DNA from 3 places in the Paenibacillus sp. SAF-068 genome. Region 2 is predicted to be linked to each of the others. Evidence: riboswitches for the same ligand, from Rfam matches in the RefSeq annotation. Region 2 holds a riboswitch; each other region holds the start of a gene.
What was found. A riboswitch is a leader RNA that binds a small molecule or an ion and turns the genes downstream of it on or off. The one in region 2 is predicted to bind thiamine pyrophosphate.

Region 1: it holds a riboswitch for thiamine pyrophosphate, as region 2 does, so the genes downstream of both, ACTHPG_RS12015 (thiamine phosphate synthase) here and ACTHPG_RS23560 (ABC transporter substrate-binding protein) in region 2, are expected to answer to the same signal.
Region 3: it holds a riboswitch for thiamine pyrophosphate, as region 2 does, so the genes downstream of both, thiC (phosphomethylpyrimidine synthase ThiC) here and ACTHPG_RS23560 (ABC transporter substrate-binding protein) in region 2, are expected to answer to the same signal.

The regions. Positions count from the first base shown of each region.
Region 1 covers NZ_JBQCJX010000001.1:2,787,077-2,795,323, forward strand. Annotated here, with positions in the region: gene ACTHPG_RS11980 (thiamine diphosphokinase) at 1-452, shown strand, start outside; gene ACTHPG_RS11985 (C40 family peptidase) at 746-1,246, shown strand; gene ACTHPG_RS11990 (winged helix-turn-helix domain-containing protein) at 1,353-2,057, opposite strand; gene ACTHPG_RS11995 (ThiF family adenylyltransferase) at 2,177-3,226, opposite strand; gene ACTHPG_RS12000 (thiazole synthase) at 3,223-3,990, opposite strand; gene thiS (sulfur carrier protein ThiS) at 3,993-4,196, opposite strand; gene thiO (glycine oxidase ThiO) at 4,193-5,428, opposite strand; gene ACTHPG_RS12015 (thiamine phosphate synthase) at 5,443-6,108, opposite strand; TPP riboswitch at 6,340-6,449, opposite strand; gene ACTHPG_RS12020 (ABC-F family ATP-binding cassette domain-containing protein) at 6,525-8,075, opposite strand; gene ACTHPG_RS12025 (hypothetical protein) at 8,213-8,247, opposite strand, start outside.
Region 2 covers NZ_JBQCJX010000005.1:177,104-185,350, reverse strand. Annotated here, with positions in the region: gene nfsA (oxygen-insensitive NADPH nitroreductase) at 1-328, shown strand, start outside; gene ACTHPG_RS23580 (TatD family hydrolase) at 440-1,246, opposite strand; gene ACTHPG_RS23575 (ABC transporter ATP-binding protein) at 1,352-2,257, opposite strand; gene ACTHPG_RS23570 (ABC transporter permease) at 2,296-3,054, opposite strand; gene ACTHPG_RS23565 (thiamine-binding protein) at 3,054-3,344, opposite strand; gene ACTHPG_RS23560 (ABC transporter substrate-binding protein) at 3,563-4,603, opposite strand; TPP riboswitch at 4,823-4,935, opposite strand; gene ACTHPG_RS23555 (phospholipase D-like domain-containing protein) at 5,180-6,580, shown strand; gene ACTHPG_RS23550 (hypothetical protein) at 6,732-7,223, shown strand; gene ACTHPG_RS23545 (WYL domain-containing protein) at 7,445-7,873, opposite strand; gene ACTHPG_RS23540 (helix-turn-helix transcriptional regulator) at 7,870-8,247, opposite strand, start outside.
Region 3 covers NZ_JBQCJX010000009.1:48,494-56,740, reverse strand. Annotated here, with positions in the region: gene ACTHPG_RS26750 (hypothetical protein) at 1-95, shown strand, start outside; gene ACTHPG_RS26745 (hypothetical protein) at 275-964, shown strand; gene thiC (phosphomethylpyrimidine synthase ThiC) at 1,513-3,297, opposite strand; TPP riboswitch at 3,716-3,829, opposite strand; gene ACTHPG_RS26735 (IclR family transcriptional regulator) at 3,978-4,721, opposite strand; gene ACTHPG_RS26730 (alpha/beta hydrolase) at 5,081-6,106, shown strand; gene ACTHPG_RS26725 (Fe-Mn family superoxide dismutase) at 6,263-7,543, shown strand; gene ACTHPG_RS26720 (hypothetical protein) at 7,697-7,921, opposite strand; gene ACTHPG_RS26715 (lipoate--protein ligase family protein) at 7,993-8,247, opposite strand, start outside.

The DNA.
Region 1 (8,247 bases), on a different contig from region 2:
GTAACAACAGCACAACATTCATTACATGCGACCCTGTTCATAAGGATCTTACTGATACGGAAATGGCTTTTGAAACAGCGTTGGATCACGAACCTACTCATATTCTCATGTTAGGTGCCACAGGTACTCGGATGGATCATACACTCGCTAATGTACATATTATGGTTCGCGCAATGCAGCATCATATCTCCTGTGCCATTCAGGACAAGCATAACTACATGACACTCACAACAACCAAAGCTGTGGTTGAGCACCGTGACTATAAATATGTTTCTTTACTCCCCTTGACCCATGAAGTTACAGGAATAACGCTGGAGGGTTTTATGTATCCGCTGGATCAAGCCACCATTCGCATGGGACAATCCTTGGGTGTAAGCAACCAACTCCTAGGCACTTCCGGCACAGTCACGATTGATAGTGGCTTACTACTAATCATTCAAAGCAAAGACTAAAGGTATCCACATGTCATCTTAATTATTACGTTTTTGTAACCAGTGATTTCGATCAGAAAACAGGTTCATACACAACAAAGACCCTTGAGATTCAAGGGCCTTTTCTATTTCATCTTTATATATCATTCGTCAATGATTAATTTTTTGACATTTTTAATTGTATTTTAATAAACATACCCAAACCACTGTGGCACAAGGGATTACACATTCCTATCCAATTTCTAGGCTGTTACAAAGCTGTTATACTCGCTCTAGCAACTTAACGAAAACGAATTTTGGAGGTACTAACTAACATGAAAACAAACATCTTTGTCCAAAAGGCCGTAACCGTCGGGTTGTGCGCTACACTAGGTTTTGGAGCTGTATTAATGACTAACGCCCCTGTTGCACAGGCAGCAACTGCTTCTGTGTCCACAGGTCAACAGATTGTTAACTATGGTAAACAATTTACTGGAACTCCATATAAATTTGGTGCTTCAACATCAACAACCAAAGTTTTTGACTGCTCTTCTTTTATGAAATATATTTTCAAAAAGTATGGTGTAGACTTGCCGCGCACTTCCGTAAAACAATCCAAAGAAGGTAAAGCTGTGTCTAAAGCTAATCTGCGTGTCGGAGACCTGGTGTTCTTCTCCAGTGGTAGCCGTTCTACCGGTTCCAATGTCACTCACGTAGGCGTGTACGCTGGAAATGGTAAGATTCTGCATACGTACGGATCTCCAGGCGTTACCCTCTCGGATCTGGACTCTGGTACTTGGAAGAGAACTTATGTTAAAGCTCGTCGTGTACTTTAGAAATATATATCACTAAGATGAAAGGCCGGAGAAACTGTTCCGGTCTTTTTAATTACCCTTTTTTCGCCACATGCTAAACTGGAGTTTCATGGAATTGGATGATTATTTAATTTTTATCATGAAGCATGTAGCCGATCCCACGCACAGTATGAATCAGTTTCACACTTCTTCCCTTATCCACCTTAACCCTCAGATGTTTGATATACACGTCCACAACATTGGTATCCATGGCATACTCATATCCCCATACTTCCCGCAAAATATCACTCCGTGTACATGCTTCATTCACATGCAAGGCCAGAAATTCCAGCAATTCATACTCTTTTGGCGTTAATGTTAAGTACTCACCCGCACGATTCACCCGCCTTGAACGCAAATTCACTTTAAGATCATGAACTACAATTACTTCTTCACCCTCTTGTGTTGCATTCGTAAAAACACGCAATAAATTTCGTATTCTGGCGAGCAGCACTGTCAAGTGGAAGGGCTCCTCCATCACGTCATTAGCTCCGTAATCCAGCCATTCCACGATGAACTGAGGAGATGCATTTGAAGTGATAACCAGTAGAGGGATAACTTGACCTTTATCTATCCATCTTTTCAACTCTACTATCTGGTCCGGATCACGATGCGTACTCCCCTCTTCCCGGTCTACCAGGATGATCAGGTTAATATGCAGCAACGAAGGCTCGACGGATTGTTTTAGTTCAGACCAATCTACTCGTTGTACCTCATATCCTTCAGCACATAAAACGTCGTGAATAATACTGATCTGCTCTCCTGCTCCAATCAGCAAAATGACTGTTTTCACTGTTTCTCACCCGGCCTGTCTCTATCCCCGTTGCTCATAGCAATGGTTGGTACAGTTAGCATGCCGTAAAATGAAAAAGTCCATTCCCTCGAGGGAACAGACTTGGCTTCTTTCTTGCTTTAGCCAAAGTAGCGATGAACGAGCGTACGCGCTTCAGCTGTATCTTTTGTTCCGTGTACGAGGACACGTCCATCCTGGAAAACGACCATTCTATGGACTCCCGTTGTAAACGAAACCAGAAACGGATTGGATTCCACCTTTCCTTCCTGAAGTCTGTTCAAGCGATCAGCGGTATGTTGGAGATTCAGATTCATGCGCCGAGCAGGTCGGATCTGCACGGTATCCCTTCCACACAACACATCGGTTTTCTCCAGATTGGACGCAGAAAGATATGGATACGTTGCGGAAGTGCCGCAGGAAGGACAGTCTTGCTTTTTCGCACCATCCACATTGATGGATATGTATTCATTCCTCCACACGTCAAATGACAATAACTTGCGTCTCAATGCATTGGCATTGCCACTAAGTAACTTCATCGCTTCTGCAGTCTGATTAGCTGTTACCATCTGTACCGCTTGTGGTATGATACCAGACGTATCACAGGTATCTCCGCCCAGCGGGACTTCACCCAGCAAACAATTTAAACATGGCGTATCTCCTGGCATAAACGTATAGGTGATGCCGTAACTACCCACGCATCCACCATAAATCCAGGGAATACGGTGCTTCTGTGCCATATCATTAATAAGTAGTCGGGTATCAAAATTATCTGTTGCATCCATGATCAAGTCTGTACGCTGAACGAGTTCTTCCAATTCATCTACTCTGACATCCAATACCTTTCCTTCCACATGAACCGTGGAATTAATGGCAGATAGACGTTTTTCCGCCGCCATTGCCTTCGGTATACGTTCAATGGCATCCTGCTCTACATATAATTGCTGTCGTTGCAGGTTACTCCACTCCACATAATCACGATCCACAATCGTTAAGTGTCCTACCCCTGAACGTACTAACGTCTCTGCGATCCCTGTTCCGAGTGCGCCAGCGCCTACAATTAAAACTCTGCTGCCCTTTAATCTGGCCTGGCCTTCCTTGCCAAGTGGCGCGTAGCGTTCCTGTCTGGAATAACGATCGGCCTGTTCTGAGGATGTTAAATGATCTGTCATGTATGAACCATTCCTTCCACCGGACTACTGGCTGCTGCATAACGCTTCACGGGAATCATGCCTGCCTCATAAGCCATTCTACCTGCCTCTACCCCCAATCGCATCGCTTTAGCCATGCTCACTGGATCTCCTGATCCGGATACAGCTGTATTCAATAATACACCATCTGCACCAAGTTCCATTGCATACGCAACATCCTTTGGGGATCTCAATCCTGCATCCACAATCACAGGCACAACGGCCTGCTCAATGATGATCTCAAGATTATAGGGATTAATAATACCTCTGCCAGCTCCAATCGGGGAGGCACCAGGCATTACAGCATGTACGCCAAGCAATTGCAACCTTTTGGCAAGAATGACATCATCCGAAATATAAGGCAACACAGTAAAACCCTTTTCAAGCAAAATTTCGCAAGCCTTGTACGTTTCAATCGGATCTGGAAGCAATGTTATTCCATCTCCGATGACTTCCACTTTTATCATATCACAAAGTCCTGAAGCTCGCGCAAGCTCGGCAATCCTCACCGCCTCTGCCGCAGTGGAGGCTCCAGCCGTATTTGGAAGAAGTGTGTATTGGTCCAGATCCAATGTATCCAGGAAATGCTTCTGGTTACGTTCCTCCAGATTCAGACGACGAACAGCAAAGGTTAAAACTTCCGTTTCAGATGCTTTCACAGCCTGACTTTGCACTTCCAGATCCGAAAATTTGCCAGTTCCGAGTAACAATCTGGACTCAAATGTATACTTTCCAATGTTCAACATCATCAACCGCCTCCTACAAAATGTACAATCTCGATTCGATCGCCTTCTCTTAACGCCGTTGTCTCATGATACTCACGCGTTAAGATATGCCTGTTTAACTCTACAACTATAGTCTTAACTTGCAGGTCAAATGATCGGAGCAATTTATCCACTCGATTCAAGCTGTCTTCAATCTCCATCCGTTGACCGTTAACGATGATATTCACTGCACCACTCCCTCTCTGTTCAATCGCTCAGGGCTCAGCGCCTCAATTCCGAGTTCTTCTGAGCTTTTGCCAGCGATTAACTCCGCGATAAGCCTGCCTGTTATCGCACTAAGCAAGATACCGTTGCGATAATGCCCACAGGCGGCGAACAACCCGGGTATACTCTTGCATGTACCAATATAGGGCAAACCATCTGGAGTTGCCGGTCTAACACCTGCCCACGCTCGCATGAATCGCGCTTCTTTCATCCCGGGTACCCAGTGGGTTGCCGCTGTTAGCAACTTCTGAACACTCTGTACAGAAACGTTCAGGTCCGTTCTGCCTGGCAGACTAGTTGCTCCGAGCCAAACTTCGCCATTGGCTTTGGGAACAATATAGATATCCTCTGCATACACCGTTCTGTCAGGTCTGTACGCTGCATGTTCATCCGAGAACTGAACGGCGGCTATTTCACCTTTTACCGACCACACAGGCAAGCTCAGATTCACCTGTCTCATCAATGCTTCACTCTGTAATCCAGCCGCTATAATGACATGATTGCATTTCATCTCGCCGATTGATGTAGTGATCCCCTGCACGCCGTGTTCGTTTGCTTGCACACGTATATCCTGTATCTCCTCCATAATCCGCGCTCCCATTGATTGAGCGGATTCGGCGTAGGCCTTCGTTAAATGGATTGGAAGAATCTCACTCTCGTAAGGTCTGTAGTAGGCTCCATACGTATCTCTGTTAAGCCATGATGCCTCCTGTTGCACGACGGACCGATCCCACCACACCTCATCAGCAGACACACCAGAATTCCGATTGTTCTTATAGCGGCTTAATTCGCTGTAAGATCGAAAAGGAGTGAGAAATCCATGGCGTTGCAGTCCAACCTCTACCTCGCTGAGGGTAGCCATAAGCACTTGTTGCTCCATAAGTAACTGCCTACTTTGCCTGGCAAGCTTAGCCATCAAGGGATGAACAAAATCCTCACTATCTGCCGCCAGCATTCCAGCCGCTGCACAAGAAGTGCCTCCTGCAATCGCCGAACGCTCCAGCAACAGTACGTCCTGTCCACGGGAAGCAAGCTCGTATGCAATGGCACACCCAACAACGCCTCCGCCTACAATAATTGTTTCTGCACGAATCTTATCCGGTCTATCAGCAACACTTTTGCTTCTTAATTCCGGTTCAGGTTTCAGTCGATGACTGAATTGATTCCTATTCTGACACGTTACGATATCTTTCACCCTCTCATCTCCTTTCAGCGCTTCAGACTTCCTGTGGCATTGATAGCCTGCCTTAGTGATGCCGCAGCCCGATCCGGTAAATCGCTCGACCATACATTCGAGATCACAGCGACTCCCTGTGCACCTGTAGCGCGGATCGCATGAATATTTCCCGGCTCTATGCCCCCGATAGCCATGACTGGAATGGAGACACTTCTGCATACTTCATCAAGAGCATATATCCCTCTTGGTTCCAGATCAGGCTTACTGTTGGTTAAGTAGACATGCCCGAAGAAAAGATAATCGGCTCCTCGTTCTTCAGCGATTTTTGCCTCCTCGATGGAATGAACAGATACACCCATTCGAATTCGCCGCACATTGCTTATGACATTATTGTAGGAGTTGTACTTGCGCAAAGCCTCTTGCCCCCAATGTACACCTCCATAGATGGCATTTTGTGACGGCAATTCTGAACCATTGATAACGATGCGACAAGATGGAACGCCAACGCTACACAGACTTTCAGCCCAACCGATCTTGTCTTGCCATGGGAGTTGTTTCTCTCGTATGTGAATATAATCTACCCATGGCCAAACGTCCTTTGCAGCATTTACAAAAGATGCTTGATCCCCTGCACCCGTAGATACAACATGCAATTCAAAAGAGTCGTGAACATGTTCATGAGAAAATGCCGTTATCATCCCTCTCCTTCCAGGTGTGAGTTCTAATAAAACACAAAAAAAGCCACTCCCGTAGGGGAGTGGCTGCGTATTAATGATAGGATCAGATGACTGACTGATGCATACAGTTCAATTCGTGTAAAAAAGCTACAGAACTTATAGCCATACTGTTAAACACGGAACTGCATGTTTCAATTCGCTAAGCAGACGGTTGAAATCCTCTCGAGTTGCCGTTTGCTCACGTCATTCACTGAAACGCGCTTGCCACTTCCCTACGCTGGTATGATCCAGATCAGGTGCAAAGGGTCCGGAATCGCTTTCTTCCATCTCAGCCGCATCGTGCGGCCCCCCTAGTGTTCATATGAAGTTGTAGCCTATGTTACCATAGACGGATTTTTTTGTCACCGTCATTTCTGCTAAACATGGTCTTGTATCGTCTAGTTTTTCTCAGACCACTCTTCAACATTCCATGTTTTCGTGACCCAACCCTCGTAAAAATCAGGTTCGTGAGAAACCAGCAGTACCGTTCCCTTGAATTCTTTCAAGGCCCGTTGCAGCTCGGCTTTGGCTGTAACATCCAGATGGTTGGTTGGCTCATCAAATAGAATCCAGTTGCTCTCACGCATCAAGAGCTTGCATAAACGAACCTTGGCTTGCTCTCCACCACTCAGCATGTTGAGCGGACGGGTAATGTGTTCATTTTTCAACCCGCAGCGCGCGAGATGACCCCGAACCTCATTCTGAGTCAAATGTGAAAACTCATTCCACACATCCTCAATCGGCGTAATGTTGCCAGCGCGAACTTCCTGTTCAAAATAGGCCGTTTCGAGATAATCTCCCAAAAAGGTCTTTCCACTCAGTGGAGAAATCTTCCCCAGGATGGTCTTCAGCAGTGTCGATTTACCTACACCATTACAGCCTACGATGGCAATTTTCTCACCACGTTCAATCGTCATCGTCATTTTGGGCAGCAAAGGATACGTATATCCAATTTCAAAATCAATACCCTCAAAGACCGTTTTACTGCTCGCGCGAGCATCCTTGAATTTGAACGTTGGTTTAGCCGCTTCATCTGGACGATCAATACGTTCAATCTTGTCCAGCTGTTTCTCCCGGCTCTTCGCTCGACCTGAAGTTGAAGCACGCGCCTTGTTCCGCTGAATGAAATCTTCCTGCTTCTTGATGTACTCTTGCTGCTTCTCGTACGCATCAATATGCTGGGCTTTGTTCATATCAGCCATCTCCAGGAACTTGTTATAGTTCGCTGCATATCTGGTTAATTTGGCAAATTCCAAATGATAAATAACATTCACCACTTCATTCATGAATTCCGTGTCATGGGAGATCAAGAGGAACGCATGCGGGTAGTCCTTCAGGTAACGTGACAGCCACTCAATGTGCTCTACATCCAAATAGTTGGTCGGCTCATCCAGTAGCAGAGCTGTAGGTTTCTCAAGCAGAAGCTTGGCAAGCAACACCTTGGTACGTTGTCCACCACTTAGAGCTGCAACATCTCGATCAAGACCAATTGCAGACAAACCAAGACCATTGGCCATCTCTTCGACTTTGACGTCAATCAGATAAAAGTCGCCCTGCTCCAGTTGTTCCTGAATATCGCCCATCTCTTCAAGCAACTGCTCCAGCTTATCTGGATCTGCATCTGCCATCTGGTCTGTAATATTCATCATTTCTTTTTCCAATTCGAGCAACGGAAGGAAAGCATCCTTAAGCACATCACGAATCGTTTTGCCTGGTGTAAGCTTCGTGTGCTGATCCAGGTATCCATAACGGACCTTAGGTGTCCATTCCACTTTTCCACTGTCTTTAAGCAATTTACCGGTAAGGATGTTCATTAATGTGGATTTACCAACACCATTGGCACCAACAAGTCCTACGCGCTCTCCGGCGAGTAAACGAAACGATACATTTTTAAATAACGTACGATCTCCAAAATTGTGACTCACGTTCTCTACTGACAATAAACTCATAAGATGAGGTTGCTCCTATCTATTAGACATTACTTTTATTATGGTTCCGAAACCCTATTCTAGCACAGGTCTCGTCTTTTCTGAAAGTAATGTAAAGAGTTCAGGAACCTCTTCCATGATATGTCATGCAGGCTACTCTAACGATTAGAGCAGTTATATTCGAAATAACCTT
Region 2 (8,247 bases):
TACCCGGATTGAAGAAGTCGCTGAGCTGTTGGGATTGCCGGAGGGCGTATATCCAGTGTACGGCATGTGTATTGGTGTTGCAGATCAGGAAACGGGAATTCGGCCGCGTCTGCCACTGGATGCAGTTCTGCATCATAATCGCTATAATGCCGAGCAGAGCCTCAAAGGTGTTGAGCAGTATGATGAGACAACGACAGCGTATATGAAAGAACGGACTAACGGTGAGCGAACGACTCCATGGTCCGAGCTGATGGCGAAGCGCCTGACTGAGCCGACACGGTTGCAGGTGAGACCATTCCTGGAAGGCAAAGGATTCTTGAAGCGTTAAGTTGAACGGAAGGTAAATGGTTAGTTCCACGTATATATATGTAGATAGAAGTCAGTCGGTGGCGAAGCCGACTGGCTTCTTTGTGCTGTGCTTGCTACTACCTGATTGTAATTAAGTTAAGCCGTAGAAACGCTTCGTGTTCTGATAGAAGAGGCGGGTGGCCCGCTCGGTTCCCATGCCGGTGATCTCACTCCATGCCTGAATGACTTGTCTGGTCATGGCAGGGTGTGTCATTCTTCCCTTAAACGGTCCTTCGAAGGGCCAAGGTCCGTCGGTCTCGGCCATAACCTGTTCAACTGGATATTGCCGGGCGAGTTCACGAATCTCTTCTTCATACTGTATATCCGGTGTGAAGGAGATAAAATAACCGTTGTCCGCCATGCGCCTTACGGTTTCGCGGGAACCCTTGAACCAGTGGAAATGAGCACGTCGGAAATGGTATTGCTCGAGCAGATCACAGACGATATCCGCATCCTCATATACGGCATGAAGGACAAGCGGTTTGTTGTACTTTTTCGCGAGTTGGATGAAACGTTCAAGCAGCTCGATATATCCGCTCTGATCGAAGTGCTGCCCTGCCTGCTCCGCTTCCAGACGGTTGTAATAGGGAAGACCGACTTCTCCTATAGCTGTAGCTTGTCCCATATGCTTCTCGATCCATTGGAAGAACAGGTCCATCTCTGCACGGGAAGGCAGTTCCTGTTCCGGATGGAAACCGAAGGCCGGATAGACGGTGCGTGGATGTTGCTTTGCGAGCTCCAGATTGGCCTGGGCAGAAGCGAGATTCATGGACACGGCTATCAGTGCTTCAACTTGCTGAGACGGGAAAGACAGAAGCATCTCACGTTGTTCGTCAGGGGTATACTGATCCAAGTGAATATGAGCATCAATCAATGGTGCAAAAGCTTGAGCATGCACGAGGGAATTCCTCCTTGTGTTCCTATATATTTTAACTATGTTACGCAGAATTTCTTGTGGCGGATCACCCATTAAAGGAAAATAATAACTTTAAAACCCGCGCTATCAAGATAGGCGGGCTTTCTGCTGTTCTTCTCTCATCCACTGTGAAATCTGCCGTTTACGCTCCAAAAAGGCGGATTCTTCCGTAATTTCTTCTCGTCTGGGGCGATCAAAAGGAACATGTACCTCATGCAACACCGTTGCAGGCCGGTTGGATAACACATAGACTCGATCCGCAAGCAGCAATGCTTCTTCGATATTATGGGTGATGAACAGCACCGAGCGGCGATTCTGTTCCCAGATATCGAGCAGCCAGCGCTGCATGTCGCTGCGTGTCAGTGCATCCAGCGCGCTGAAAGGTTCGTCCAGCAGCATGAGTTCCTGCGGACTGAGCAGGGCACGCAAAAAGGCAGCACGCTGCTGCATTCCACCCGACAGCATATGAGGATATGCCTGCTCGAACCCGGCGAGGCCCACGCTGCTTAACCACTTTCGAGCCTCTGCAAGTGCTTCGGCCCGAGGGGGAGCACTTGCAGCTACTTCACCAGCAAGCAGTACATTGTCTTCAATGGTACGCCAAGGGAAAAGGGCAGGCTGTTGTGGCATATAACTGATCTTGCCACGTTGGCCGGTTACATCATGACCGTCCATAAGTACTCGCCCTTTCTGTGGCTTCAGCAGACCGCCGATGATATGGAACAGGGTGCTTTTGCCACAGCCGGACGGCCCAACGATAGCGACAAATTCGCCTTGCTCTACAGTGAGGGACAGGCCGTTCAGAACAGGTAACCTGCTCCGCCGTTCACGGAATGATGCATGCACATCCACGACGTCCAGTGCGGGTGGAACCGGAGCAGGAGTCGTGGCAGGTCGATCAGGGGTAGCCGAGTGAAGCTCTTCACCGTGCTTTGGCTCCATTGCACGTGCTCCTCGTCCAGGCTGGACTTGTTCGTCCGGTTGCCGATTCATATGTTCATCACTTCCTAATATACAGATTACATGCTTTGTTATCGCTTCTGTGGACGCCAGCGCACGAGCAACTTCTCCAGCAGCGCGATGAGCAGGAAGAGCAGCAAGCTGAGCGCGACAATAATCATGATGGCGACAAATAGCCGATCTGTGCGATAAGCTGACTTTTGCAGCATCATATAATAACCAATACCCTTGTCTGCACCAATCCATTCGGCAATGATGGCACCCATCACGCTATAGGTAGCGGCGATTTTGACACCGGAGAACACGGATGGCAGAGCATGAGGAAGCTCCAGCTTCCAGAAGATATGATGACGTTTCGCACCAGCCATGCGCATATAGTTCATCATCGCCGCATCGGTACGGGTCAAGCCGTCCATCGCAGCTACCGCAACGGGGAAGAAGCAGACCAGTATGATGGTAATCAGCTTGGGCAACAGCCCGAATCCGAACCAGATTAACAGGAGCGGCGCGAGCGCGATGGTCGGAATATTTTGACTAAGAATAAGTAATGGATACAGGGCCGACTTGAGAAAAGGGACCAGATGCAGCACCATTGCGATCAGTAATCCAACCGCTGTGCCGGCTGCGAATCCGATCAGGGTTAACTGAATGGTTGCGGAAGCGTGCATGCCAAGCCGTTCGGCCTGGGTTGCCGCTTCGCGGGCGATGTCGGACGGTGCAGGCAGCATCCATTTCTCGATATGGAACAGGGAGACAGCTCCTTGCCATAGGGCTATAAAGAGAATAACCGCCACAAAGGGCGGCCATACACTTTTGAAATAGGCAGGCATTAGCGATACTTCTCCGTCAGGGTATCCATGCTGAAGCCAGTAGGGCTATGGGCGATTTTGATCTGGGAGATGATGCTTGGGCTGCCAGCCTCCACAAGTACCTCGTGCATCTTGCGCACAACCTCCAGCAGTTCCTCCAATTCCCCCTCCATCGTGGTGTCGAGCGCGTTCACCTGATATTTTAGGCCGGATTGCTGAATAACTTCAATGGCGCGATCTACGTAAGGATAAGAGTTCTCGCCATTTGGCGTTTTCGGAATAACCTGAATGCTAAGTAGTGTGCTTGCCATGAGAGATCACGGCTCCTTTCATGATAAATTGCATGAATTGAACAAGGTTTACACTTATCACTCCGATTGCAGTACCCTCTTCCGATCACTGTTATCCCCGGATTTCTTTAATGAAATTTAAAATGGAGGAAATCCGGGGATAAAGGTGAGCGCTTCGCTTCTTCAGATGGGTTCTGCACTCTTCGTTCTTGTGTAAAAAAGTTAAACTTAAGCAAATTTTATTGGGGTAAAAACTCGTTTGTGTATGCCTTGCTCACGTCGACCTGTTCATCCAACAGTTTTTTGCTAAACATCCAGTCGGTGTAGTTCTGCCATACTTCCTGTTTCTGTTCTCCCCAGCGCGGGGCATCATCCGTGTATTTTGGACTCAGCCATTTCTGGCTTGCCAGTACCAATTCCTTGTCCAGATCCGGTACAGCCTTGATCAGAATGTTCGCTGCTTCTTCTGGATGATCAATTGCGTATTGATACCCTTCGGAAGTGGCTTTCAGGAATGCTTTCACCAGTTCAGGGTCGTTCTCAATCGTCTGCTCGTTCGTCACGAGGACAGGCGTGTAGTAATCCAATGCATCTGAATAATCCTTCACATACAACATGTCGATCGGTTCCCCGCGCAGTTCGGCTTCAATACCCGTCCAGGCGTAGAAAATCCATGCAAAATCAATGTCCCGTTTCACTGCGGTGAAAAAGTCGGCGTCACCCATGTTAATGTTTTTCACTTTGGATACATCGGCGCCTTCGCCCTCCATAATGGATTGCATCACGGCTTCCTCCACTGGGGAACCCCAGCCGCCATAGGTTTTGCCTTCAAAATCTTTCGGTGACTTGATATTCCGATCCGCCGGAGCAGCGAACCCGGATGTATTATGCTGAATAACTGCTGCAATGGAGACAAGTGGAACACCCTGTGTGCGGGCTTGAGTTACACTCTCCTGATAACTTACGCCAAAAGGCACTTCATTCGATGCAACCATCGTATCTGCGCCACCGGCACCTGGTTGTACAATCTCCACGTTCAAGCCTTCGGCCTTGTAAAAACCTTGATCTACGGCCGCATACAGGCCGGTATGATTCGTATTCGGTGTCCAGTCGAGCACCACTTTAATATCCTTCAGGGCGGCAGTGTCGCCTTCGTTGCTGCTTTCTGTATTCGTGTTGCTGTTCTGTTCAGCAGGAGCTGCTTCTTTGCCGCCGCATGCGGCTACCGTCACCAGTAGTACGCATAAGAGCAACAATCCCATTGTTTTACGCCATTTCATCTGTGATTCTCTCCTTCGGTATGTCCGGCCGAGTGGCACGGGGTACTCCTTGGCTTCATATCCAAGCTTCTTGCATAAATCGCAGATTTATACCAGCTATGATCCGGATAACGTCACTTTTTTAGCTCTCTGGCTATATAAAAGAACATTAAAAAAGCGCCCCGTAATCCGGGACGCGTGCAGGCGTTAGAGAGGTGGCGTTCAGCCATAGGGCTGTGCCATTACGATATACTCCGATTCCTACGCTGGCATGATCCAGATCAGGTCTAAGGGTTAGTATCTTGGTGGGATACACTCTCAGCCGGCCAATTCCGACTCCCCTGGGAAACTATGAAGTTACGGGCATTACTAGGTGTAATTATAGGCCAGAGGCCCAGTCGTGTCCAGTCAGGAACTGGATGGGAACGGATTTCGGGTTATCGTCTACTTGCTTCTAAGCCGCTTCGGTGATTAGTTTTTGATCGTTTGGCCTTGAGCCGAGCAGCTTGATTCATTTAAACAACATAATTTAGGTACAAAAGGAGATAGTACTGCTATACCAATAAATACTTTTACATAAAAATGGGGGAGTACTGAATGATCCTTAAAACCATAATCGCAATGATTCTGTGTTATAGTGCCTACGTTTTTTTCACAGCCTACCTTTTATTTTTGGTTCCGTCTCCATCTGCTATTGAAAATACGGATATGCAAAAATCGTTAACAGAAGGAAGTACAACAGATCGCGTAATGCTCCTGGAGGACGGCTTTCAATCGGGTCAGGTGAGAATCCAGACCATTCGAGAGGCAAAAACAAGCATCGACCTGGCCTATTACTCCATTCAAAAGGGAAAAACATCTCAGCTTTTTTTTGCTGCTTTATTCGATGCGGCTGATCGGGGGGTTCAAGTTCGAATCATTTTAGACGGGATTTTTCACAGCATGCGCGGAGAATTGCGTGATATTCCAGATGCCATTGCAGCTCATCCCAATGTGGAATTAAGATATTATGAACCACTCCACCTATTTATGCCATGGACATGGCATAATCGTCTGCATGACAAGATCCTTCTTGTCGACAACGCATATGGCATCATTGGCGGCCAAAATATTGGTGATAAATATATGGCATTGCAACCCCCAAAAGACTATGTTTTTGATCGCGATGTCCTTGTTTACAATCCAAACGATAATACGAACAGCACGGTTGTTGAGATGAAACAATATCTAGATCAGTTATGGAACCATCCATTCACCAAACCAGAAAAACATGCAAAACGTCAGCATCATGCAAAAGGGTTAAAAGAGCTGGTTCAACTGGCTGAGTTATATAAAGAAGCACAGGCTCAGAGCGATCCTTTTGTGAAAGTATTGCCAAAGGAATGGGTTCGAGGAGCGCTTCATTCCGACCACGTTGCTTTCATTCACAATCCAATCAAAAGGCTATATAAAGACCCGATCATGTGGAGAGCGTTTGTTCATTTCGCCAATGAAGCTAAGTCGAAAGTGTACCTTCAGACGCCATATGCCATTCCTACCAAGAAAATGAAGAAAGCCGTACATCTGTCGATGAATCCAGAAGCAGAATGGATCATGCTAACCAATTCAATCCAGCAGACCCCTAACCCTTTGGCTTTCGCGGGCTACTTAAGCTCTAAAAAACGGTTGCTTAATACCAGTTTGGCCATTTATGAATACCAAGGCCCTTATTCCATCCATGGCAAATCCTTTGTCATGGATGATTACCTCAGCATGGTTGGTTCGTATAATCTTGATCCCAGATCCGCCTTTCTAAATACCGAATCCGCTGTGGTCATTTCTGGTTCTGCATTCGCCAACCAACTAACAGAGGCTATGGATATCAAACGTGCACATAGTACGCGTGTGAATAAAGGCGACTATCCAGCAGAATCCACGAATCAGAAAGGCTCTGTTTTCAAACGAATGGCAATCACAGCTTTATCCAAACTGTCTTTTCTCTGGAAATTTATGTTGTAGGAAAGATAAAAACAATATTGCTTATGGAATTAATACCGCACATGACCTGCTAATAGGAATAGCAACTTTCAGAAATTCTATTTTGTTCACGGAATGTTCACTTATGTGGTGGGGTTCGGCATCTCTATAATTACGAAGATAAACAGAGAGGATGATAGAATTGCCGACAAACAAGAAGGAACAAATTATATTTGGATTAATGATGTGTACAGGGATGGTCGTGGTCATGATGTTCTTCAATCTATGGCACAGTCGGTTACTCGGCGAGATGTCTCTGCTTGAGATACTCCTTCAATTTATAGTGTGTTTTGTCATCGCTTTTCTAGTGGAGTCTATCATTGTAGGACCTGTGGCGAGAAAGATCGCATTCGCCTTACCTTTTGACAAGTCCAACAAGATGCTGGGTGTGCTTGCCATGTCATTTTTTATGGTGATTGGCATGGTTCTGATCATGTCCATGTATGGAATGATCTCGGCATATCTTGCGGATCAATTAAATGGGGCATCCGTACTCCGTACGTACCTTCATACAATCGCTCGTAACTTCAGCCTGGCTCTTCCGTATCAGTTAATCATTCTGGGGCCGCTCGTACGATATGTATTCGGTAAATTCATCAAGAGCAACGGGCCTGTCGTGTCTTAAGTTGAATAGGGAATGTTGGGTTTCTAAGGTGTTCAGCAATCTCTTCAATTGAGAAAGTATTTCCTGGGTAATCAATTTTTGCACTAATGGTTCGAACAGTCCTGATGTGAATCAACCGTTAACAGTTAGTAAGTATCTAGCAGTTGATGGTCCAATGTTCACAGTAACGTTTTTTTATATTCAGTAGGGTAAGGGCTATTATCCTACTCTGAAGAAAATCGCTAGTTCTGATACAGGTTAAGCAATTGCTGGAGCTTCTGCTGAATAAGGCTCCTTAACTCAGCAGGTTGGCAAACGTTAGCTTCGGCACCGAGCCCCAAGAAGAAGTGCACAGCCCACGTCTGGTAAGAAGAGCTGATAGAACGCCTAATAACTCCTGAACCATCTTCGTGAGTATCGATTGAAGAAGACAACCACAATTCGGATTGGCAACGTCTGACGCCTTCAGCAGTCAGATGTACCTCTAGCTTAAGTGTATCCGTATCATCCATCCTCATAATCCATGGTCTGATATTCTCTTCCTCCGTTAATTTTATCTCATCTACATCTTGTTGTTGGAGTACAGTCAGTTCCTGAACCCGATCCACACGAAACACCCGATGGTCCTGTGCCAGCTCACAGTATGCCTGACAATACCAAAGCCCGTTCATGGTATAGAGTCCAATGGGATGAATGTTCTCTCTTTGCGCTGAGCAGCTTCATAAGTAATTCGAACCGGATGAGGGTCCAGTGCAGCCTCAAGTAATTCTTTCAGGTGTGGAAGTTCTAATTGATGAGGTGGAATCCAGAATACAAGCTTTTGCTGCATATGATCGATCTTACGTTTAAGTTCATTTGGTAAATAATGATAAAACTTGTGCAGAGCGCTATTCACCTCATTATCGAACGGAAGATGGCTATAGTTCTTTAATGATTGACCCGCTAGAAATAATGCGGTTGCTTCATGCTCAGTGAACTGTATGGGCGGGAGTAACTTGTCCCGTAGAACACGGTAACCTCCACCGGGTCCGGGTTGAGAATACAA
Region 3 (8,247 bases), on a different contig from region 2:
CCAAAAAGGAAAATGAGAACACTCAAGGCCTATCCTTCCATGAAATTTTACAGCAAAAAATGGCGAAAAAAACCGCTTCTCCTTCCCTTAGATAAAACGGATACCTGACGATTGCCATTTCGGTTATGAACCGTCTTTCCGCAGCTTGGCGGGAGGGCGGTTATTGGCGTTGAGCAGCAAACAACTGTACAGTTCTCAGGCATGTTTCTATAATGGTTTAAATATCTAAGAGATCATCCATGACATATACGAACTGGAAAAGGGGATTTAGCATATGATCACCATCGGTTGTTTTCACGCTCACTATTCCAACATCGCTTTAATTGAAGAGACGCTTGCTGCTTATGAGGTTGAATTGGTCCATTACGTCGACCCAGGTCTGGATCGTCTTAAACATGACGCTGACTTCACCGATGTCATCATCCACGAGAAAGTAGCCCAGACCCTCCGATGGATCGCCGAGTGTCATGCCGATGCCATCCTGGTCACATGTACCCTGTTTGCGACAGTATTGGAGCAGGAAGCCACACAGATCCCTGTGCCAGTGATTGGCATAGATGATCCGCTATTGCAGGAGATGCGGCGAGTCACGGGAGATTACATCATAGCCTTCACCAACCCGGCAACCATTGAAGGAACGATGGCACGGGTGAATCAGGCATTACAGCAAGAGGATGGGAATGAGCAACTACACGTTGCCAAGATATCTCAGACGGAAGCGGTATGCATCCCTGGGACATTTGAGTTGATTATGCGTGGAGATCAGCAAGGATATGTCGAAGCGGTACGTGAAGGACTACAGCAGATTGCTGAGCAGTATCCGGGTACAATGGTAGTGGCAGCCCAACTGTCCATGGCTCCCGCAGCTGCTCAGGTTACAGCAGACACGGGCATTGCGATCCATAGTCCGCTGGCATTGCTTGCGGCGCATTTGGATAAGAATTTGGGAGTGACTCGACAATAGTAGCATCAAACAATTAACTGATACAAATTTTCGATGTACTGCTGTGATGGTCTATCTCAGATATAATCCAATTACTACCACGTTAAAGATACAGGCAGTGTAGGATTGAGTTTTGGAGCTCTAGAGGTTGGCTTCTCAGGCTCGGCTGATAATGATTCCAGAGGCACACTTAAAAATTTTAATTACTAATAAAGTCTTTGTTAGAGATATTTATGTAATATAAGGTTGAATAAAGTTAAATTCACAAAAGAGAACGATATTAAATCGTTCTCTTTTACACATTTCATTCAACAAGAGAGGTGAATAAATTAATGCGATTTTTATATATTCTTATCTTGTTCCTAGTCGGTATGGGTTCTTCCGCACTTCTACATGCTAATAATCTTAAACTATCTGATGGCGTGCTGTTTGTCATCGCAGGCATCCTATTTCGGATTTGGCGTAAGTTAGATTGAATCCAAAAGTTACGGTGAAGAAGGTTTGGCCGCATCCAAACATTAATCCGTATTTATAATTTAAAGACACAAAACCTTCATCACTTGGCTCCCTTAGGACCGTGTCCGATATTCCTCGGCCTTTTCCTGCATACCCGCTGCTACAGCCTCATTCTCGGACAATCCTTTATCCGCCGCAAAAGCACGGATATCCTGCGTAATACGCATGCTGCAGAACTTTGGTCCGCACATGGAGCAGAAATGAGCTTCTTTGGCCCCTTCTGCCGGCAGCGTCTCATCGTGGTAGGACAATGCCCGTTCCGGGTCGAGTGACAGGTTAAACTGATCCCGCCAGCGGAACTCGAAGCGCGCCTTGGACAACGCATCATCCCGGCGCTGGGCGCGTGGATGGCCTTTCGCCAGATCGGCGGCATGGGCCGCGATCTTGTAGGCAATAACCCCTTCGCGTACATCATCCTTGTTGGGAAGCCCCAGATGCTCCTTCGGCGTGACGTAACAGAGCATGGACGTACCGAACCAGCCAATCATGGCCGCCCCAATCGCGGACGTAATATGGTCGTATCCCGGTGCAATGTCGGTTGTCAGTGGCCCGAGAGTGTAAAACGGTGCCTCCTGGCATATTTCCATCTGCAAATCCACATTCTCCTTGATCTTGTGCATCGGCACATGACCCGGGCCTTCGATCATGACCTGCACATCATGCTTCCACGCGATCTGCGTTAATTCCCCAAGCGTAGCCAATTCCGCCATCTGCGCTTCGTCATTGGCATCGTAGATGCTGCCTGGACGTAGTCCATCTCCCAGTGAGAACGCCACATCATACCTTTTCATAATCTCGCAGATTTCTTCAAAATGGGTGTACAAAAAATTCTCCTGATGATGCGCCAGACACCATGCTGCCATAATGGAGCCGCCGCGGGACACAATGCCTGTCATCCGTTTGGCGGTCATGGGGATATACCGCAGCAGCACGCCTGCATGAATCGTAAAGTAGTCTACGCCCTGCTCTGCCTGCTCTATGAGCGTATCACGGTACAACTCCCAGGTCAGCGCTTCCGCTTCGCCATTCACCTTCTCCAGCGCCTGATACAGCGGCACCGTGCCAATCGGCACAGGTGAATTGCGGATAATCCATTCTCGTGTCGTATGAATGTTTTTGCCTGTGGACAGATCCATCACCGTATCCGATCCCCATCGTACCGCCCATGTCATCTTCTCGACCTCCTCCTCGATGGAGGAAGATACAGCGGAATTACCGATATTGGCATTGATCTTCACGTGAAAATGACGACCAATCAACATCGGCTCACTCTCCGGGTGATTGATGTTGGAGGGCAGGATGGCCCGCCCGCTCGCCAGCTCCTGCCGTACGAACTCCGGTTCCACCCCTTCACGGATAGCGGCATACTCCATCTCCGGTGTAATCATGCCCTGCCGTGCATAATGCATCTGCGTGACACAGCGCCCAGCCTGAGCACGCAGCGGTTGTCCCCGAAATCCAGGGTATTCCTCTGCCCCGGCTCTCCGCCCTCCAGGCTTTAATCCGTTATCCTCGGGTTGAACGGCTCTGCCCTCATACGCCTCAACGTCACCGCGTTCCATAATCCAGTGATTTCGGAGCGCAGGTAATCCCTTCCGAATATCCATCTGGAATTCGGGATCAGTCATGGGGCCGCTCGTATCGTAGACACGCAGCGGTTCGTTATGCTCCACCCCTTGGGGAGTATTCGTGTCATGAAGGGCTATCTCACGCTCGGGAACAGCAATGTCCGGTCGTGAGCCCTGAATGTAGACTTTGCGGCTGCCCGGAAAGGGCTGAACCCGTCCAGCCACTCCCGTTTCCTTTTCCACCGGTTGACCTTTATGTTTCTGTTTCATCGCTTGCTGTCCCGTTTGATTTCCTGTACTCATGTTCGCTCATCTCCTCCTCAGTGTTCGTTCGCTTGGTTTGGTTGGTAGCATCATTGGCTCGCTTACATCCCTATCCCAAATCATGCAGAGCGCAGAGAAGAAAGAGCGATCCTACAGCAGACCAGCGGAGACATTATTCATGTACAGTTCACAACAGACATGAAGTTAGCACATATCATGGATCTAAGCCAAAAAGTCTCTTTTCCAAGCCCACTTGCGCAGGTTATTGAATAAGCAGTCCATGGAGTATGTATTCTATCGCCCGTTCACTGTAATAAAAAAAGCCGGTCCCCGAAGGAACCGACTTTTATGTCCATCACCAATAATGCTCCTGGTTGCAGCTCCTTATCGGAGACCTTCAAGAGTCACATGTGGTGGTTTGTGGTCATATCGCCGATTACTTCCCTACGCTGGTATGATCCAGATCAGGTGCAAAGGGTCCGGAATCTCATGCGATCCCGTCTCAGTCCGGACAATTCGGACTCCCCCAGTAACGTTAACAAGTTGCGGCATACATAAGCCGCCGTTCATATTCAATGAAGCTGACCCCGCTGGGCCGTCCATTACAGAGTAGCGCAACCGGAACATAAAAACAACCTTTATATTCCAGATCACCAACTTCATTGGTGACAGACCTTACGTCAACATCAAGATAACATGAGCCCCATCTGCGTAGCAGCTTCCTTTAGCACAGGTGCGTATTCGTGCAAAGTCTCCTGCGATAGTCGGCTGACAGGCCCTGAGACCGAGAGAGCAGCTGCAATATTGCCTCGACGGTCCATAATCGGTACAGATACCGCGGCAGCTCCCGGCTCACGTTCCTCATAACTCGTCGCATATCCGTTATCCCGGATATCTCCCATCTGTGCCAAATACACCGCAGGATCAATAAACACCGGCCATTCCGGCCCGTTCATCAGTTCTTCGCGATCCTCGTCCGTGGCAAACGCCATCAAGACTTTGCTGGAAGCGCCCACAGATAGCGGGAGTCTAACACCGACAGGAGCGACTCGGCGTATCGCCTGATCACTTTGCACAGCCTGAATCCGTATCCGTTCACTGCCATCACGCAGGTACAGACTCACAGTCTCCCCCAATCGATCTCTCAGTCGCTCCATCGCAGGCAGCAGCAGAATCGCCGGATCATCACTTCGGGACATATGAGCCGACAGCTCCCAGATTCGGATGCCCAGTCGGTACTTCTCTGTTGCTGCATCGCGGATCACGAACCCTCGATCCTCCAGCGTAGCCATCAAACGGTGTACTGTACTTTTGTGCAAGCCGATTTGGCTGGCAATTTCGGTGAGTCCCAGATCACTGCGTGTGGTAAAACATAATAATATATCCAGCGCCCGTTCTACAGCCCGGACGGTTAACTTACGATCTTCCATGGCATAATGCCCTCCTCATGTTTCATCACATGAAACTTGGTTACATAAATTATATGAGAAACGGTCTCATCTGTAAACCAAAAAGAGCCAAAATTGAAATAAACCTAAGTATAAATTTTTCCTTTTTATAAGACTTAATCCCCTGTAATTTACACACTAAGGTAATGTTACCCATATATCTTAAGAACTATATAACAATTGCGTAACAAATGCCCTCAATCAATTGACTTTGACTATATTGGAACATACGATAAAGATATATTATCTTAAGATATCGCTCTGAAGCAGGCTCTGAAATAAACGCAATTCTCTTTTCATGTCGTTGTTATCTTCAACTGAACTTCAAAGGAGGGGCATTCATGTATCCAACATCCCAGAGCGAAGCCCCGCTGCAAACAAAAGTGTCCGATCTGCCCTCTTCGTTGTCACCGAGGCTGATTCGGTTCAAACATATTATCGTAGCGTTGCTGCTCTCCGTTGTATTTTTTCTACTGTTTTGTTTTATTGCTCTGCACGGTTATATCGCATGGGTATTATCCAATCCAACGGTAGCGCCTGTTTTCTCCAATCCGATGCAGGCCAAGAATATGAAATACGAAGACATCACGTTCCCGGCAGCAGATGGCAGCCGGACGATGCAGGGATGGTATATACCTGCTGACAATGCCGCAAGCAAAACCATTATTTTCAGTCACGGCTATGGTGCCAATCGTGAAGAAACATGGGTGCCTATGTATGACCTGGCACACTATGCCCATCAACTTGGGTTCAACGTGGTCATGTTCGATTATGGCTTCGCCTCACAGGTGAACAAAGCTGTAGCCACAGGTGGCAAAGCGGAGTCTCAGCAATTGCTGGGTGCCATCCAGTTCGCCAAGCAGCGCGGTGCGCAGGAACTGGTTGTCTGGGGTTTCTCCATGGGTGCCGGTACGGCGCTTCAAACTGGACTGATTACACAGGAAGTGGATGCGATGATTTTGGACAGTACGTTCCTGCTTGAGCCGGATACGCTGTACCACAACATTCATAACCAGATTGATCTCCCGCGTCAGCCTACACTGGAGATTATGAAGCTGTTGTTCCCTGTTCTAAATGGTACCGGATTGCAACAGATTCCGTACCAGGAAGTGAAAAAGGAAGATTATCCGTTCCCGATTTTCTTCATTCATGGCACGCAAGACGAGAAAGCACCTTACCCGATTGCAGAGCAGCTCGCTGCCAACCAGACCAATCCGTACTCGGATGTATGGATCGTCCAGGATGCGCACCATGAGTTGATCTTCCGGGAGCATCCAAAAGAATATCTGCGCCGTGTCTCCACGTTCCTGAGTCATGTAACGAAGACAAGCAGTGACGATGTGCAGAACACGAATAGTGGAGAATAACCTATCTAAATTAATTAAAATTCTGTTGATTCTTGAGCCCCTCCGGGGCTCTTTTTTTTGCAATCATAGGACAACAGGCTGGCGGAATATACTCTTGGGACGCATGAAAAGACAGTCTGCATGCAATGAATTTCATCTGAAGGAGGTTCAACATAGATGAACTGGTATGGATATGGTCACCTGCTGCCTCTGCGGATTTTGGAGGAAATACGTTTCTGGAAAGAGCAGGAGAAAGAACATACACTCGTCATTCGTGCTCTGGTTCCTGATCTGGAGCCTCCATATGTCAAGCTACTGGAAGAATGGGAAGCTACCTTTGCGAACAGTGAGCGAGTAGCGAATCAGCTTTTAAAACAACTATTGCCCGCAACCCATCCACCCGCTCCCTACATCGTTCGTTGTATCGATCAACTTGTGTCTGCAGCTCGGCAGCAATCGAGAGAGTTCATCAAACAGCTGTATGTTCTTTTGGAACAAAGTGCTGCGGTGCAAGCTGTTCCGCTTGCCAAAGTACTTATTCTGCATTTCATCCGCGAATCGGAGTATTTTCTGGGCGTATTGGATACGCTTGGCCAACCTGGCATCTTGCGAGAAACGGATTCGGAGCCGTCACTTTTTCTGGAAAATGCACTGCATACGTCAGGGTCAGGGAGCGTCCATCGCCAAGCTTCAGAAGCTTCAACTTCACCAGAGGAGAATGTAAACGCACCGGCCACTTCAGCGCAGATCCAATCCGCAACCATTCAACCGCCCTCTACCGGAACAACACATGCCACGCCCAGTTCTACAGCACCTCCCGTAAAAGAAAAGCCGGTGCCCATTGGAGGACATACCCTTCCACCCCTCCCCTATGCGTACAATGCGCTGGAGCCACATATTGATGAGCTAACGATGCGTATCCATCATGACAAACACCATCAATCCTATGTGGACGGACTAAATGTAGCAGAGAAAAAGCTGGCGGAATCGCGAAAAAAGAATAATTTTGAACTCATCAAGCATTGGGAACGCGAACTCGCCTTTAACGGGGCAGGTCACTACCTGCATACGATCTTCTGGACAATTATGAATCCTGCTGGCGGCGGTAAACCTTCCGGTATGCTCGCAGAGCAGATCAAGCGGGATTTCGGAAGTTATGAAGCGTTCAAGAATCAATTCACGGAAGCTGCAAACAAAGTGGAAGGCAGTGGCTGGGCGATGCTTGTCTGGAGCCCAAGAGCACATCGTTTGGAGATTTTGCAGGCGGAAAAACACCAGAACCTGTCCCAGTCCGATATCGTACCGCTCCTGCCCCTGGATGTGTGGGAACATGCCTACTATCTGAAGCATCAGAATGAACGTAAAAAGTATATTGAAGACTGGTGGAATGTGATCTATTGGCCAGCTGTGGCTGAGCGGTACGAAACAGCACGCAAGCTGTTGTGGCCGCCTTATTAAGTGTTGGGTTCAATCGATTAGAGAAAAAAGAGATATCTCCAGCCGAATGACTGAAAGATATCTCTTTTTGGTGTAGACAGAAAAACAAGCCTCTGTAAAAAGAGACTTGCTTATATTTTGAGAGACTTGCTATTTCAACATGCTCATGCTCATTTAAGAAGCACAGCCCTCGCACGCCACATAGTTGTCGCCAACCTGTTTGCTAATAGCGATCAGATCGCCCAGCTTGATATCTGCCTCATCTGTAAACTCCAGATCGGCAATACGAGCAACGATCAATGCAGCAGCCTCTTCCTTGCTTGTTGCCATCTGGCTGAACTCAGACTTTTCGCCTGTAGATACAACCTCATATAAGTACGTATATCTCAACGTCTCCATCCTAACACTCTCCTTCCGAAATCACATCATATCATCTCTATTACCCAATTCCAAGTCCGATTATCAAGAATTCAATCATAGCGCAGCTTCATCTGCTCAGCCGTCAGACGTACCTCTTCAGAGCCTACGCTAAGCACCTTGCCGGCTTCCGCTTGCGGATAGCGATCACGTAGAGTCCGAACCAAAGAGGCGGTATATGCTGCCGCAGAAGGGACACCTGCCAACTCCTTCAAACTTGCCATCGTGCCGGGCTGAACATCAGGATATCCTTCACTCGCCCCACCTGCCGCATGCTGATAAAATTGACGCACGTCCGCTGCCAGTTG